2 regions of the Brucella sp. TWI432 genome follow, and region 2 is predicted to be linked to the other one. Evidence: predicted binding sites of a transcription regulator. Region 2 holds the regulator's gene; the other holds the start of a gene.

Region 1 (8,585 bases), on a different contig from region 2:
GCGGGTCGGTCAGACCAGCCACTGCCAGAATGCGCGGATACGCGTGCGCGCGGACATTATCGTAAGGCGAATAGGACGCGATGTTGCGGTAATCGGTTTCCGAGGTGATCGGATTGCCCCATTCCGGCCATTCTGGCGGCGTCAGCGGCAGTGTATCGTCGAGCATGGTGTTGAGAACATCGACAAAAGGCACTTCCGCGATGATACCGCCAAAGGCTTCCGGTGCCATATTGGCAATCGCGCCCATCAGCATGCCGCCTGCCGAACCACCATGCGCGACGATGCGATCATGGCGGGTAAAGCCTTCGCTGACGAGGTGTTTTGCGGCTGCAATGAAATCCGTAAACGTGTTGGTCTTCTTTTCACGTTTGCCGTTTTCGTACCAGGCAAAACCCTTGTCCTTGCCGCCACGAATATGCGCGATGGCATAGACGAAGCCACGATCAACAAGCGACAGGCGCGAGGTGCTGAAACTTGCTGGGATGGTGATGCCGTAAGAACCATAGCCATAAAGCAGGCAAGGGGCCGAACCGTCGAGCTTTGTATCCTTGTGATAGATCAGCGACACAGGCACCAACTCGCCATCCGCTGCCGGAGCAAGGACGCGGCGTGTCACATAGTCAGCAATATTATGGCCTGATGGGACTTCCTGCGTTTTAAGCAGTGCGCGTTCACGCGTGCGCATATTGTAATCAAACAGCTGCTCAGGCGTGGTCATCGAAGAATAGGAGAAGCGAATAACATCTGTATCATATTCCGCGCTGCCATGCAGGCCAAGCGAATAGGCTTCTTCGTCGAATGCAATCGCGTGCTGCTCACCGGTTTCGCGATCACGGATAATGATGCGTGGCAGGCCATTGTCACGTTCCATCCAGACCAGATGCCGCTTATAGGCGGAATGCGACAAGATCAGGCGTCCCGGTACTTCTGGAACCAGCTCTTCCCAGTTTTCTGGTTGCGGTGCCGATGCGGGCGCGCGCATGATCTTGAAGTCTTTGGCGCTGTCAACATTCGTCAGAATGAAGAACTCATCGCCGCCGGGCGCGATATCGTATTCAACACCCGTTTGGCGCGCCATGATCAACTGCGGTTTTGCAGATGGATCGTTGGCTGGCAACAGCCAGCATTCCGAAGTCTCGTGATCGTGAATATCGATGAAGATAAAATCATCCAGTGCAGAACCGCCAACACCGAGGAAGAAACCGGCGTCCTTCTCTTCATAGATCAGCTTATCCTGCGACTGTTCAGTGCCGATTTCATGGTAAAAGACCTTGGAGGGGCGATGGTTTTCATCCAGCAAAGTATAGAAAAAACCTTTGCTGTCTGCATCCCAGCTTCCGCCGCCGTTGGTATCCGACAGAATATCTTCGAGATCCGACATGGTGCTGAGATCACGAACTCTGAGCTTGTAGAACTCTGATCCCTTATCGTCATAGCCCCAGATCAAGCGATTGTGATCGGGCGAATGATCGGCGGATGCGAGGCGGAAATAAGCTTTATCTTCCGCTTCCTTGTCGCCATCGAGCAGAATGGTTTCATCACCGCCATCGTGTGGGGTGCGAATGAAGTAAGGCTGCTCGCCGCCGGTCCGGAACGACATGCCATAAGCATAGGGACCGTCCTTTGACGGAATCGATGAATCGTCTTCCTTGATGCGACCACGCATCTCGGCAAACAGCTGCTTCTGAAGCGCTTCTGTATCTTTCATGAGCGCTGTTTGATAGGCGTTTTCTGCCTCCAGATGATCATGAATTTCAGGCGCCAGAACAGACGGATCCTTGAAGACCTCCTGCCAGTTATCGGCGCGCAGCCACGCATAATCATCGGTGCGGGTGATGCCATGGCGTGTATCGCTCGCAGGATGCTTTGGTGCTTTTGGTGGCTGAGGAAAATTGGTGTCGTGTGGCATGTAAAATCCAGTAAAAAGCAAATGAAATCAGTCCGAACCGTTGTGCCGTTCCGGACTGTTAAACACAAGAATTAATCCTGATCGAAAATCAGTGCATTTCCGTTCATGCAATAGCGCAGGCCGGTTGGTGGCGGACCATCGGGAAAGACGTGGCCCAGATGCGCATCGCAGTCTGAGCAGCGGATTTCAGTGCGGGTCATACCATAGGAATGATCTTCAAATGCAGAAACGGCATCAGGTTCAATCGGCTGATAGAAACTTGGCCAGCCAGTGCCTGATTCATATTTCGCTTCCGACTTGTAGAGCGGACGATCACAACAAACGCATCGATAGGTTCCATGCAGCGAACTGTCGAAATTCGGGCTTGAAAAAGCGCGTTCTGTGCCGTGCTGGCGTGTGATCTGATACTGAATGGGCGTGAGCTGTTCCCGCCATTCGGCATCAGTCTTAACAACCTTAAGATTGCTTCTCTGACTGGTAGAGCTTGACATGGTTTTGTCCTCTCTTTGGCGCATTGCAGTGTAAGACTGCCAGTTGGTTCTTGTCAGTTTAGCGCACTGATGTGATTCAATCTGATCAAAGCGCGCTCCGGGGTAAGTGCTTCAACCCACTGATAAATCTTGTCTACGCTAATCGGGCTCAATCTGCTGATGTACGTATGTCGAATATATAGTTGGTGACACCGTTGAATGCGAGTTTATTTAATCAAAATATATTGTACTCTGGCCTTTTTGTTGCCCGACTCCTTGTTCAGGGTCTCACGTGCAGAATGATATTTGTTTTAGCTTATGGTAAAAGACTTATCACAAAAAAATGATTGCTTATGAGTGCTCTACAACGTAAGGGCGCGCTAACACAATTTTCCATTTCCGCCCATCAATACGAATAAATTATGGCGCTGAAAGCAGCGCTGTCTGTGTGTTTTCAGTCAACTTGATGGCCTGAGTCCGGGAATAATTATGTTGTATTTAATGACATAAGAAGAAGCCGGCCACTTTAATGTAATGTGGTTTGACAATTCTATTGCAAATGACACTATTCATTGTTAATTGCATCGTTTGTAAGGTGGGGTGGGGATAAGAAATTCGCGCAGACGGCATTCAGGTTTTTGAGAGCCATAATCTGTTTGATGCTAAGACGACCAAAAAGGAAATAAAATGGAAAACTCTGAAGTTTACGACGAGAGCGCAGAATTGCTTCTCAGCCTGACTGCTGATGTTGTTGCAGCTTATGTCGGAAATAATTCTATTCGCGCAAGTGAACTGCCTCTCCTGATTTCAGAAGTACATGCTGCTTTCAAGAGCCACGTTGCTCGTGAAGAAGCGCCTGTCGTTGTTGAAAAACCAAAGCCGGCCGTAAATCCGAAGAAATCGGTTCATGATGATTACATCATTTGCCTCGAAGACGGCAAAAAGTTCAAGTCGCTGAAGCGTCACCTGATGACCCATTACAGCCTGTCTCCTGAGCAGTATCGTGAAAAGTGGGATCTTGATCCTAACTATCCAATGGTTGCTCCGAACTATGCTGCAGCACGTTCGCGTCTTGCAAAGAAGATGGGTCTGGGCCGTAAGCCTAAGGACGCATAATTTAGAGCATAATCCGACCGGAGCGAAGCGAAGGTCGTTAAGATTGTGCTTCAAATAGAAAAATTTAGAGCTTTGATCTGTTTTAATCAGATCGGAGCTTTAATTCGTTACGTGTTGTAAAACAGGTTGAGTGTAGCCCGGCATTGATATGCCGGGCTATTTTTATTTGAATTTTATTCGAGCGCTTATCTCGCTATGCCTGATACGGTCTTTCTCTTCATTGTATTTATTTCTCCGCCAAGCCTGTCGAGCGCCTGCTTCAAAGCGATATGTCTGTTGAGATCGTAGCTCCAGTGGCCGCTGACGCCCTTCAGGCGCTCGCGCTCAATCAACCGGATAAGCTTGCTTTGCGCTTGTTTTTGTTGGTCTTGCGGGGCGCTCAAGAGATTATCCATATCGATACCGGCGATAATCTGTAGTGCGATGCGCTGCATGGAGTTCATACGCTCCTGGCTGCGTGCTGCCAGAAATGCCTGGCAGGCTTTACGAAGAACAATTTCCATTTGGTGATCTTTCATGGGTTCGTGATGCGTACCGATGATAGGATCACCGTCTTTGACGGCCGTTGGATAAAATTCCTATTTTTTGATAAAATCTCTGGATAATGAAGTGTCCTAGTGCTTCAATAAACTTATCCCCACTTGCAGAATCCTCATTATAAGAACATATTCCTATAATGGTGAGGAAAGATGAATGTCTCTGAAATTTTCGGATATCATCCATACCCGCGCAGAAGCTGTAGAAGCTTTACGAGTCATTGCAGCGCGACACGGACGAACGCTTAACCCGGATAATTCCGGTCCTGCTTTGGGGCGCAGGCGTCAGGAGAAAAACGTGGAAATCTGTGATGCGCTTATCGATTTATTGTCTGCTTATTTCGCTGTCAGTGGCGCAGAATTACGTTCGCCTTTGCGATGCAGGAGAGAAGTGGCACAGGTTCGACAATTGGGAATGTATCTCGCACATACTTCATTCGGAATGGTGATGCGTGAGGTGGCTGTCGGTTTTGCCCGCGATCGTACGACGGTTATGTATGCCTGCCACCTCGTGGAGGACAGGCGCGATGATGAGGATTACGACGCTGTGGTTGCGACGCTGGAAAAGGTTGTTAATCAAGGGTTCTCGGCGTGGAGGATGGCAGCATGAGCACAACATATTCGACGTCCGAAGCCCGGATCATTCGTTTTCTCAGGCAGGGTGGCTGTGAGATGCAGGATTCGGTCCGCGAAACACATGTTTTGCTGGTTGGCGAGCAGGGAAATATAGCCGTAACGCGTGTCGAACTGGATGCAATGCAAAAGCGCGGCATTGTGATTTGCGAAGGCGAGCGCTTGGTGATTTCAGGCTATACGCGCAAGACTGCGGCGAAAAATCCAAAACCTGTGCGCAAGACAGAAACCGTTGAGATTGAGCACGGCGAAAAGGTTGAAATCAACCTGTCTGAATCTCCGCTTGCGAAACTTTATCGTCTTCGCAACGCAGATGGTGGAAGTTTCATTTGTGAAGATGAATTTCGCGCAGGCGAGAGATTACGGGCCGATTTTACCCGTGGCGCTATGATGCCATCCATGTCAGCGCGCTGGGATGTCGGTGTTTCTGGTTCCACGCGTTCGGGGCCGGGTGGGATGGCGGAACTCACCGATATTGCGCTGGCAAGCCGGATGCGCGTGGAGCGGGCGCTGGATGCCGTTGGACCCGAATTAAGCGGCGTACTGATTGATGTATGCTGCTTTCTCAAAGGACTTGAAACGGTAGAGCGGGAACGACAGTGGCCGGTGCGTTCTGGCAAAATGCTGCTGAAAATGGGACTTTCTATGCTACACCGACATTATAATCCACAACTCGCAAAAGAATGCCGATCTCCGGTGATTCTGCATTGGGGTTCTGATGACTATCGCCCGACTGCAAGCCCGGCAAAGGGCTGATCGCAATTTGAATATGGAAACGAAAATGCAAAGCTGTCGGCAAAATCTGGAGACAATTCTGAATGAGCTTGAGACGAGCGCGAAAAATGAGTGCGTCTTCAGTGTTATCTATCAGGAGACGGCGCGTCTTGAGGCCAGCGCGTCTGAGCAACGTGCGAAAGAGAGGCGTGTTCTTGGTCCGCTTGATGGCCGGATCGTTTCGATCAAAGACCTGTTCGATGTGAAAGGAGAGCCAACGCTGGCTGGCTCCATCATTCGCAAAACGGCTGCGCCTGCGCATACGGACGCGATTATTGTGCAACGCCTGAGAGCTGCGGGTGCCATCATCGTCGGCAAGACCCACATGACGGAATTTGCGTTCACTGCAGTGGGGCTCAATCCGCATTATGGCGTTCCGGCAAATGCCGTCGATCCAACACGTGTGCCGGGAGGGTCGTCGTCCGGTGCTGCGGTTTCTGTTGCGCAGGGCACCAGTGAAATTGCGATTGGTTCTGATACAGGCGGTTCCGTTCGCATTCCGGCGGCACTCAATGGTTTGGTCGGTTTCAAGCCGACCGCAAAACGCATTCCGCTCCAAGGTGCCTTTCCGCTCGCTCCATCGCTTGATTCGATTGGCCCTTTAACGAAAAACGTGAGCGACTGCATTCTTGTCGATGCGGTAATGGCAGGCGATAGCCCGGTTTTGCCTGTTTTTGCGTCTGTGGGGGGGCGAAGAGTAGGGCTGCCTGCTGGCCTTTTGCTGCACGACATGCAGCCGGAGGTCGCGACCGCTTTTGATCTGGCGGCGAGCACGCTCGAAAAAGCCGGAGCACGCATTGTAAGAATTGAACTGGATGATCTTATTCTTGCCTTTTACGAAGCGACCCGTATTGGCTCAATTGCCGGTATTGAAGCGAGCCGTGTTCATGCGCAAACTTGGCTGAAAGACCCTGACGCGAACGTCGATGAGAGGGTAAAACATACGCTTGTAAAGCGTCTTAACGTCTCCAATGCAGCCTATAACCAGCTGATGGATACACGCTTGAAGCTGATTGAAGAAATGGATCAGCGGCTGCGCGACATTGATTTTTTCATCGCGCCAACAACGCCGATTGTTGCACCAACCATCGCATCGGTCAGTGGAAACCCTGCCGAATATGATCGGGTTGAAGAACTGTTATTGCGCAATACGCAGATTGCCAATCAGTTCGATCTTTGCAGCATTACACTGCCGATGCCTGTTTCAGGGATGCCGGCAGGCCTGATGATGAGCGCACGCAATGGCGCTGATAAAGAGCTGCTCTCAGCCGCGCTTGCAGTCGAAAAACTGTTAAGCTGAAATACGGAGAATTTCTGCATCCCTGTGAATACGCGCCACCATGGAGCGAAGGCCATTGGAACGCTGCGGCGTTAAATGCTCATCCAGTCCGAGCTTCTTAAGCAGGTCTTCGGGATCGGATGCGACGATTTCCGATGCCTTGCGGCCTGAATAGAAGGCCAGCACAATGGCCACCAGCCCGCGCACGATATGGGCATCTGAATCGCCCAGAAACTCCACAATCGGGTCATCGCCCTCATGTGGAATGGTTTTGAGCCAGACTTGACTGACACAGCCCTGCACCTTGTGTGCAGCATCGCGGGCATCTTCCGGGTAGGCAGGCAATTCCTTTCCAAGATCAATCACATAGCGGTAGCGGTCTTCCCAATCGTCGAGAAATTCGAAGTCGGAGATAATGCTGTCTATCGTGGTGGTCATGACATTCGCCTGAATAAAATCTTGGATAAGCCATCTATATAGGGACAAAAGCCGCCAAGGTCACGGAAAACTGTTTCACACTTTTCAGGATGTGCTCTGGGCTCTGTCTGCATTCACGGGCTTCGTTCATCTCGCTTGCGCTCGCAATGCGCTTGCACGCGGCGTGGGGACCGGAATGGTCTGGAGAGACGTCTTTGAAGGCTCTGTCAGCGGCTCCTGCTTTGTAACAGTGGCAGCAGGTATCTCATGCTTTGTGCCGATGCGATCACTCAGATATTCGAGGATACTGCCGCTGCGGTGTAGGATTCCGCTGGCTGCACTTGAAAGCAAAGACGTGCCATTTTCGCACAATGCAGGATTGTTGGCGCAGAGCTTTCCAACTTCCAATGCCGTTTTGCCGTTTGCAAGCAGTTGATTGATGGAGTCTGGCTTTGCCATTGCTTCAACCGAAGCAGCATTTTTAGATGACGTGTTTTCTTTGTCCGCAGGAAAGAAGTGCGGCATGACAATAAATGCCAGCGACAACCAGAATACGGATTTGATGAGAAAACGGATCATTACGCTCGGAGTTTGTTGGCCGGGATTGGTAATGGCATTGTCTACGTAATTTGAAAAGATTCCGTAACCGTAAGAATCGCTGGTGTCTTACGCCTGATTGTGGCGCGCCTTGAAAGGCAATCGGGACTGCCCATATCCACCATCTGTTTACCATAGCGGAAAAACACCCGCGCCGAACCGTCAGATTCTGCATCAAGTTGCTGAAGATGGCTTCGTTTTATCGTTTCTTTAAAGCCTCACCTGCATTCTGGCTTTCAGAGGTTCTTCCGCGATGGATAAACCGAGCGAGTATTGAGTGAGTAAGGCAAGTTGAACGCCATTCTTTTGAACGCAGCACAGATTCTCGGCACGAAGGTGCAGACGTTGGCGCGTTTTCACGAACGTTTCTGCCAGCGTTGGACTGACCAATCGGATGCCGTAGCGCTTCGCACTGTCGGCTCATTTATGCTCATGCCCACCCTTCTGTTTGCAGCCGTGCTCGCATCGGGCTTAACGACAGATTTTGCAGCCATTGCTGTTCTTGCCGCAAGTTTTGCTGGCTTTGCGATGATTCTATGCGCGCTCAGCCTCATGGGTCTGAGCGTTGCAGCACTTGGAGCGTTGAATTTCTTGGCCTATGGCGCCGGTCTTGCCGCAATTTCAATGTTTCTAAATGCCAGCAACGTCGCGCTTTGGATAATGGCAGCAGCCTTGCCGCTGGAAATATGGTTTGTCAGCCGTAAGATTCCGCCTGTGCTTGCAGCGACTGGCTTGAGCGCCTGCGTTTTAAGTTTCTTTGCGCTTAAAGGTGGCATATCTGTTGCACCCGCATCGCTGATCATTTTGATACTTTATATGATGAGCCTTATAGCGCGCAGTTTTGCGATTAAATC
Region 2 (8,585 bases):
ATTGCAATGTTCTTAGTGCTCAAAACCTAATCAGAACTTGCATCTGGGGCTGGCTTGAGGTTATCCCCTGTGACGGCTTTTTATCTTTCGCCAGGCTTTATTTTGTTCTTAAAGGGTTTCCAATGCTCGACAGTATGCGTGATGCCGCCAGATCATGGGTTGCTAAGCTTCTTCTCGGTTTGCTCGTTTTAAGCTTTGCAGTCTGGGGTATTGCAGATGCGTTCAATGGCGAGCTTCAGGTTGATGAAGCGATCAGCGCAGGCGACTCTTCTGTAAGCACGTCCGACTATCGCTTTGCTTACGAGCAGCAACTCATGCGGCTCTCGCAACAGTTCCGTCAGCGTCTGACCCGGGAACAAGCTCAGCAGCTTGGCGTGGACCAGCAGGTTCTGGCGCAGCTTGCAGCCGGCGTCGTGCTCGACGAGCAGGCCCGTAACATGCAGCTTGGCCTCTCCAAGGACGGTATCGCACGCCTCACCGCTGAAGATCCTTCCTTTAAAGATGCAAGCGGCAATTTCAGCCGTGCGCAGTTTGATGCTGTGCTGCGCCAGTCCAACATTCGCCCGCAGGATTATCTTGATAACCGCGCAAAGGTTGCGCGCCGCCAGCAGATCGTTGAAGCATCAACAGATGGCCTGAAAATGCCAAACACCATGCTGAAGGCACTGGCGCTGTATCAGGGCGAAAGCCGCAGTGCCGATTATATTACTGTTCCGGCTGAGAAAGCTGACGCCATTCCTGCACCGTCAGACGAAGCCGTCAAAGCATATTTTGATGAGCACAAGGCTGAATATAAGGCACCGGAATACCGCAAGATCACCTATGTGAAGCTTGAACCTTCCGATATTGCTGATGCATCCGCCGTCACGCAGGATGAAATCAAAGAATATTATGAGAAGAACAAAAGCCGCTTCAGCACCAATGAGACCCGCACCATCGAACAGCTGAATTTTGCCGATGAAGCTGCGGCGAAAGCAGCGCATGAAAAAATCGCTGCCGGTACCAGCTTTGTCGATATCGGCAAGGAACAGGGAAAGAGCGAAGCTGATCTGGTTTTGGGAACTTTCGAGAAAACGGCACTTCCTGATGCGGTTATCGCAGATGCGGCTTTTGCGTTGCCGGAAGGTGGCGTAACTGATGTGGTCAAGGGCGCATTTGGTCCTGTTATTCTGCGCGTTACGAAGGTTAATCCGGCAAATGTAAAGGCGCTGTCAGACGTCGAAAAAGAAATTCGCGATACAGTTGCGACCAATATCGCAATCAGCAGCATCAACGGCATTCATGATGCTTATGAGCAGCAGCGTTCGGAAGGCGGCAGCATGGCTGACGTTGCCAAAGCACTCAATCTCAAATCTGTAACGGTTGACGCGGTTGATGCAGAAGGCAACGATCCGACCGGCAAAAGCGTTGATCTGCCAAATTCGCAAGCCCTTATTTCGGCGGCGTTTCAGGCGGATCAGGGCTTTGATAATGATGCGCTGACATTGGGAAACACGGGTTACCTCTGGTATCAGGTCGATGGCATCACCCCTGCCCGTGATCGCACCCTTGATGAAGTCAAAGACAAGGTTATCGCTGAATGGAAAGGCGAAGAAGCTGTAAAGCGCCTTAACGACCGCATGGCAGAGCTGAAGAAGCGCCTTGATGGTGGAGAAACTCTCGATGCGATTGCAGCAGAGCTTGGGCTTGAAAAGCAGACCAAGCGCGGCATTACCCGCAATACGAACGATGCGGATTTTGGTTCGGCTGCAACCGCTCAGGTTTTCCGTGGGCCACTTAACCACACGGGCACCGCTGGCGCGGTTTCAAACGACGGACAAATCCTTTTCAAGGTTACCGAAGTCACCGAACCAACCGCAGCAGGCCCGGAAGCAATTCCTGCGCAACAACAGCAATATCTGGCAAACGCACTGACCGACGATGTTCTTGAGCAACTGGTTGGTGAATTGCAGAAGCAATATCCAGTGAAGATCAATCAAGCAGCGATCAACCGCGCGCTGGCATTCTGATCTTCTGGCACTCTGATAGGCAACGGACATAAATCATGGCTGACTTAAAACCCTATATCGCCAAGGCTGCCTTAGGCACCCCACTGTCGTTTGAGGATTCCAAGGCAGCTTTTGACATCATGATGTCCGGTCAGGCGACACCGTCGCAGATTGGTGGTTTCCTGATGGCGTTGCGTGTGCGTGGCGAAACCGTACCTGAAATTGCGGGTGCTGTTTCATCCATGCGCTCACGTATGCTGCCGGTAAGCGCTTCTGCTGACGCGGTTGACATCGTTGGCACCGGCGGTGACCAGTCTGGTTCTTATAATGTCTCCAGCTGCTCCGCTTTTGTTGTAGCGGGCGCAGGTGTTCCGGTTGCAAAACATGGCAACCGCGCCCTCTCATCCCGCTCTGGTGCAGCCGATGCTTTGGCTGCTTTGGGCGTGAATATCGAAGCTGATGCCAATACCATTGCGCGCAGCATTGATGAAGCTGGTCTCGGCTTCATGTTTGCACCGATGCATCATTCAGCAATGCGTCATGTCGGACCGTCACGTGTCGAACTCGGCACGAGAACAATTTTCAATCTGCTTGGACCACTTTCAAACCCGGCAAGCGTTAAGCGGCAACTGGTTGGCGTCTTTTCCGCTGAATGGGTCGAACCGCTGGCAGAAGTGCTTAAAGAGCTTGGCTCTGAAACGGCATGGGTTGTCTATGGCGATGGCCTTGATGAAATGACCACGGCTGGCACAACAAAGATCGCGGCACTCGAAAACGGAAACATTCGCACTTTTGAGATCACTCCTGAAGAAGTCGGCCTGCGTCGCGTGGACATGTCCGAGCTTAAAGGGGGCGATGCCGAAGTGAATGCCAAAGCCCTGCTTGACGTACTTGAGGGCGCGAAAAATGCTTATCGTGACATCGTGCTGTTGAATTCTGCCGCAGCACTGGTGATTGCAGGCAAAGCAAACGACCTCATGGAAGGCATCACCCTCGCCGCGCAATCAATCGACAGCGGTTCAGCGCTTGAAGTGCTGCAAAAAGTTATCGCTGTGTCTCATGACAAGCCGCTTTGACGGAGAAGAAAAAACATGTCCACTGACATTCTGCGGAAAATCGAAGCCTATAAGCGCGAAGAAATCGCTGCTGCCAAGGCTCGCCTTCCGCTCCAAGAAGTAACGGCACAGGCCAAAGATCAGCCCGCAACGCGCGGCTTTCTAAGTGCACTGGAATCCAAGCGCGCTGCAGACCAATTCGCACTCATTGCCGAAATCAAGAAGGCAAGCCCGTCAAAAGGCCTTATCCGCCCGGATTTTGACCCACCGGCATTGGCAAAAGCCTATGAAGATGGTGGTGCTGCCTGCCTTTCTGTTCTCACAGATACGCCCTCTTTTCAGGGCGCGCCTGAATTTCTGATTGCAGCGCGCAATGCATGCTCGCTGCCCGCCCTGCGCAAAGATTTCCTCTTCGATACCTATCAGGTCTATGAGGCGCGCAGCTGGGGCGCAGATTGCATTCTTATCATTATGGCAAGCGTCGATGATGACCTTGCAAAAGCGCTGGAAGAAACTGCTTTTGATCTCGGCATGGATGCACTGATTGAAGTGCATGACGAGGAAGAAATGGAACGTGCGCTGAAACTTTCATCGCGCCTCGTTGGCGTAAACAATCGCAATCTGCGCACATTTGAAGTCGATCTCGCAGTCTCTGAACGCCTCGCAAAGATGGTGCCTTCGGACCGCCTTCTGGTGGGCGAAAGCGGCATCTTCACCCATGACGACTGCCTGCGTCTCGAAAAATCGAATATCGGCACATTCCTGATCGGCGAAAGCCTGATGCGTAAAGAAGATGTGGCATCAGCCACCCGTGAACTTCTGACCGGTAGGGTGTGAACCATGTCTGCCAAGCTCACCCATATCGACCAGACAGGCGCCGCCCATATGGTCGATGTCGGCGACAAGGCTGAAACTGAACGCGTGGCCACCGCCGAAGGAGCGGTGAGAATGAAGCCGGAAACTCTGGCGCTTATTCTGGAAGGCAATGCCGCAAAAGGCGACGTTATCGGCACTGCCCGTCTTGCAGGCATTATGGCCGCGAAGAAGACCGCTGATCTCATTCCACTTTGCCACCCATTGATGCTGACAAAGGTGTCAGTAGACATTGAACCGGATCTGTCACTTCCCGGCCTTCGCATCTCTGCGACTGCGAAACTAAAAGGCCGAACCGGCGTTGAGATGGAAGCGCTGACTGCCGTATCAGTTACTTGCCTGACCATCTATGATATGGCGAAGGCCGTTGATCGCCACATGGAAATTACCAACATTCGCGTTTCGGCAAAGAGCGGTGGCAAGTCAGGTGACTGGAAAGCCTGATTTTTCAGACGAGAGGAAAACGCATGTCCCTGCTTCCAATCGATGAGGCCCTTGCACGTATTCTCAATAATGCAGAGCCGCATGGCACAGAGACGCTCTCTCTTTCTGAAGCAGGCGGACGTGTTGTTGCAGAACCTGTTCAAGCCAAGCTGAAACAGCCGCCCTTCGATTGCTCGGCCATGGATGGCTATGCATTGATGGCCCCACAAAACATCAACTATCCTCTTGAATTCAGTATCATCGGCGAATCAGCCGCCGGAAAACGCTTCGAAGGCCAACTGAAACAAGGCGAAGCGGTCCGCATCTTCACCGGCGCGCCGATGCCGGTAGGCGCTGATAGTATCGTTATTCAGGAAGACACGGAACGATCCGGCGGCAAGCTCACAATCCGTCAGGGATTGGACAAAGGCCGTCACATCCGTCATGCGGGCCTCGATTTTGCGCCTGGTGACACTATTCTGCCAAGTGGGCGGGAACTTGATGCCCCGGCCCTTTCGCTTGCCGCTGCCAGCGGCAATGCCATGATTTCTGTTTTCAAGCAGCCGCGCATTGCCATTCTGGCCACAGGGGATGAACTCGTTCCTCCGGGCACGATTCCCGGTGCCGACCAGATCGTCGCCTCCAACAGCATTGGCGTTGCTGAAATCGTGCGTCGTACAGGTGGAAAACCTGAAGATATGGGCATTATCAGCGACGACCCCGCAAAGATCGAATCCGCAATCAGTCAGGTTCTCGATGATGGTGTCGACATTCTCGTGACCATCGGCGGCGCATCGGTTGGTGATCGCGATTTTATGCACGGCGCGTTGAAAAATTGTGGTGTCGATCTCGACTTCTGGAAAATCGCCATGCGTCCCGGCAAGCCACTGATGTATGGACACAAAACTGTATCCGGCAAAACCGTTCATGTCATCGGCCTGCCGGGCAACCCGGTTTCAAGCCTCGTTTGCAGCTTGGTATTTCTGCGTCCGCTGATCGCGAAATTATCAGGGCGTCATTTGACCGCGGATTTCCGCCCGGCACGTCTTGGCAAGCCAATGAATGCGAACGATCATCGTCGTGATTATGTCCGCGCAACGGTTGAACAGGCGGCGGATGGCACACTCACCGCGACGCCGTATCCACTTCAGGATTCCTCAATGCTGTCAGCGCTGGTGGCTTCCGATGCCCTTTTGATCAGAGAAGAAAATGCACCCGCGGCCGCAGCGGGTGATGCTTGCACGATAATGATGCTATAGTAAAATCCAATAGGGTCGGCCCATATTAATAATTTTAAAACCATTGCGGAACAAGACTGGAACATATAGTGTTTGTTCTGGTTATGTTTTTATTTGATTCTGGTCCGGAGGGTATGCGCATGTTGACCCGTAAACAGCACGAGCTCCTGCTGTTCATTCATGAACGTATGAAAGAAACAGGCATTCCCCCCTCTTTCGATGAGATGAAAGAGGCGCTCGATCTGGCATCCAAATCGGGCATTCATCGGCTGATTACCGCCCTTGAAGAACGTGGCTTCATTCGCAGGCTGCCAAACCGTGCCCGCGCGCTTGAAGTGTTGCGCCTGCCCGATTCGATAGCCCCCGGTCTGAACGCGCAGAAGAAATTCGCGCCCAGCGTTATTGAGGGCAGCCTCGGCAAAGCCCCCTCTGCGCCTTCAGCAGCGCGCACCGCCCCGGTTTCAGCCAATAGTGATGCATCGGCGATGGTCTCAATTCCCATGATGGGTCGCATCGCAGCCGGTGTACCAATTTCGGCCATTCAAAATCAGACACATTCCATCAGCCTTCCACCCGAAATGCTTGGTGCGGGTGAGCATTACGCGCTTGAGGTCAAAGGCGATTCGATGATTGAAGCCGGTATTTTTGATGGTGATACGGTCATCATCAAGCGTGGCGATACCGCCAGCCCGGGGGAAATCATCGTGGCTCTCGTCGATGATGAAGAAGCGACACTGAAGCGGTTCCGCCGTAAGGGCGCATCGATTGCGCTGGAAGCCGCCAACCCGGCTTATGAAACACGCATTTTCGGACCTGACCGGGTCCGCGTACAGGGCAAGCTGATCGGTCTGATACGACGGTACTAAAAATCGTTCGGGAAAGGAGAGGCCGACAGCCTCTTTTCTATCGAAAATTGCTGGCAAAATGCGTAAAAACAAACAGATAGAGCATTTCCCATAATTCAATCAAAACGGGAAATGCTCTGCATAGACGGAAAGCATAAGTCCTGTCGGATCAAAACAAGGATCGATAGGAGCATGCTTTTAATAGAGTCCTTTAGAGCGTTTCTTCTGTTTCCACCCCGATAGTAAATACTTTCGCTCTCTTCTTATATTCGCGCTCAGGCTGACCGCGTGCGGCGCGCGAATAGAGACGATGAAGCTGCCAGGGGCGCGTTGGCGCACCGACTGAAAAATTTAAATAATCGGCATAGGCTGCATCCTTGCGCTGCTCCGCAACGGTAAAGCGATAAATCTGATGATCGTCGCGGACCGCTGGATCAGGAGAAACCGCCTGATGGCGCTGCATTTCCTCTCCCAGCCTTATTTCGAGCGTTCCTTTCAAGGCCAGTTCCTGTCGGCCAATCACCAGCGTAGACGAACGCGTGCAGCTTAAGTCTTTGCCTGCAATCGCCAAAACCACAACGTCCCCGACATTACAGGCAATCTCGTGCATTTCTTCCTGAGCGGTATAGGCAAATATGCGCCCGTCCCGAAGTGACAGGGTGCAAAGCCCATCCTCACAGATAAAGCCGTCCTCGCGCGCGCCAGCACTTCGTTTCATCGCACTCTGCGGTGGGATAAAATCATCAATCAGATAGGCCGTCTGCCAGTTCTGCGCCGTAAATTGCGGAGGTCTGCTGCGGTTGACTGCGAAACTTCCATCGCGCAATCGTACCGCCACTAATTTCGCGTCCTCGCTAATGAGGATATCGGGCATGGGCGAGCGCATAAACACCACAAGACCTGCCATAACGAAAGGCAATGCCAACAATCGCAATCTTGTGGTGAATGTGACGGATATGACAAGCGCGACAGTCCACAGGATCAGCGTCATCACCGGCATGACACCCGGATTACCATCGGGTGAAAAGCTGGCCACAAAGCTCGCAATATATCTCACCAGCAAGATGCCAAATCCCATGACCTGCAATGGCAGCCAATCAAGTTGCAACGGCATCAATATCAAGCTTAACACTGCAAACGGCATCACAAGTATCGAAATGACTGGTAGCGCCAGCACGTTTCCAACAAGTCCAAAGGGCGCCGTGTTGTTAAAATGATAGGCGGCAAATATACCGCTCGCTACACCGGCAACAATGGATGTCGCCCCCGTCGCAAATGTCGGAAAAAGTATCTTTGTCATCGTTCCACGGGGTGATGAGCGCAGATTATTACCTGCCGATTGCTTGCGCATTTTTCGGTCGCTCCACCAGGCAAATGCAGCAATCAGCCCCGCAGTCGCCGAAAACGACATCTGAAAGCTCGGCCCCAGAATTTCATGCGGAGAAATGGCAATCATCGCCACGGCCGCAATAGCCAGATTTCGCATACTGATCGCCGCACGATCAGCCAACAGCGCACAAAGCATGACGACAATCATCAAGTAGCTGCGCTGTGCCGCAACATCTGCGCCCGACATAGCGAGATAAAAAGTGCAACTCAAAAGCGAGAGAAATGCAGCATATTTCTTGACAGCATAACGTGCGCTGAAGGCGGGAAAAAGCGCGAATAATGCACGAAGAGACATCATGACCACACCGGCTGCCAGCACCATATGCAGGCCAGAAATTGACAGAATATGCGCAAGCCCCGCCTTGCGCAGATCATTGTTGGTTTCATCACTGATCCCTGCCCGCTCGCCTGCGATCAGTGCGGCGGCAACACTGCCATCTTCCCCTGAAAGCACCTCCGCAATCCTCTCGGAAACATGGACACGCAATCTGGCAATTTCAGTTGCAATCGTCGCCTTAAGCCCCTTCGGTTCCAAAACATCTGCAATTTTCGGAGTTCCAAGAAAAAAGCCATTCGCTCCAATCCCGGCAAAATAGGCATGGAATGCAAAATCATAATTGCCCGGTCTCAACGGCCCAGAAGGCACGCGCAGACGCGCAAAGCCAGTTAATCCGCTGCCAATTGTCGTGCGTGCCGGAATATCGCGCGCTGTAATGCGGATGCGTTGTGGTGCATAGCGAAGCTTCGGTCTTTGGGTTTCGATCAAATCAAGCG

What was found. Region 2 encodes LexA, which represses DNA repair genes until DNA is damaged. Its sites were predicted from a motif close to TGTTCNNNNTGTGTTCNG; they were not measured.
Region 1: ABE527_RS04005 (cytoplasmic protein) is a predicted target of LexA. The motif match lies at 4,015-4,032, and genes of this name have one in related genera.

Annotation. Positions count from the first base shown of each region.
Region 1 covers NZ_JBDJNL010000001.1:806,486-815,070, forward strand. Annotated here, with positions in the region: gene ABE527_RS03990 (S9 family peptidase) at 1-1,909, opposite strand, end outside; gene msrB (peptide-methionine (R)-S-oxide reductase MsrB) at 1,981-2,400, opposite strand; gene ABE527_RS04000 (Ros/MucR family transcriptional regulator) at 3,067-3,495, shown strand; gene ABE527_RS04005 (cytoplasmic protein) at 3,681-3,998, opposite strand; gene ABE527_RS04010 (helix-turn-helix domain-containing protein) at 4,195-4,641, shown strand; gene ABE527_RS04015 (DUF6456 domain-containing protein) at 4,638-5,420, shown strand; gene ABE527_RS04020 (amidase) at 5,446-6,738, shown strand; gene ABE527_RS04025 (SufE family protein) at 6,730-7,155, opposite strand; gene ABE527_RS04030 (hypothetical protein) at 7,282-7,713, opposite strand; gene ABE527_RS04035 (sensor histidine kinase) at 8,023-8,585, shown strand, end outside.
Region 2 covers NZ_JBDJNL010000002.1:363,732-372,316, reverse strand. Annotated here, with positions in the region: gene ABE527_RS06910 (peptidyl-prolyl cis-trans isomerase) at 123-2,009, shown strand; gene trpD (anthranilate phosphoribosyltransferase) at 2,045-3,064, shown strand; gene trpC (indole-3-glycerol phosphate synthase TrpC) at 3,080-3,880, shown strand; gene moaC (cyclic pyranopterin monophosphate synthase MoaC) at 3,884-4,360, shown strand; gene ABE527_RS06890 (molybdopterin molybdotransferase MoeA) at 4,384-5,598, shown strand; gene lexA (transcriptional repressor LexA) at 5,718-6,443, shown strand; gene ABE527_RS06880 (ComEC/Rec2 family competence protein) at 6,634-8,585, opposite strand, start outside.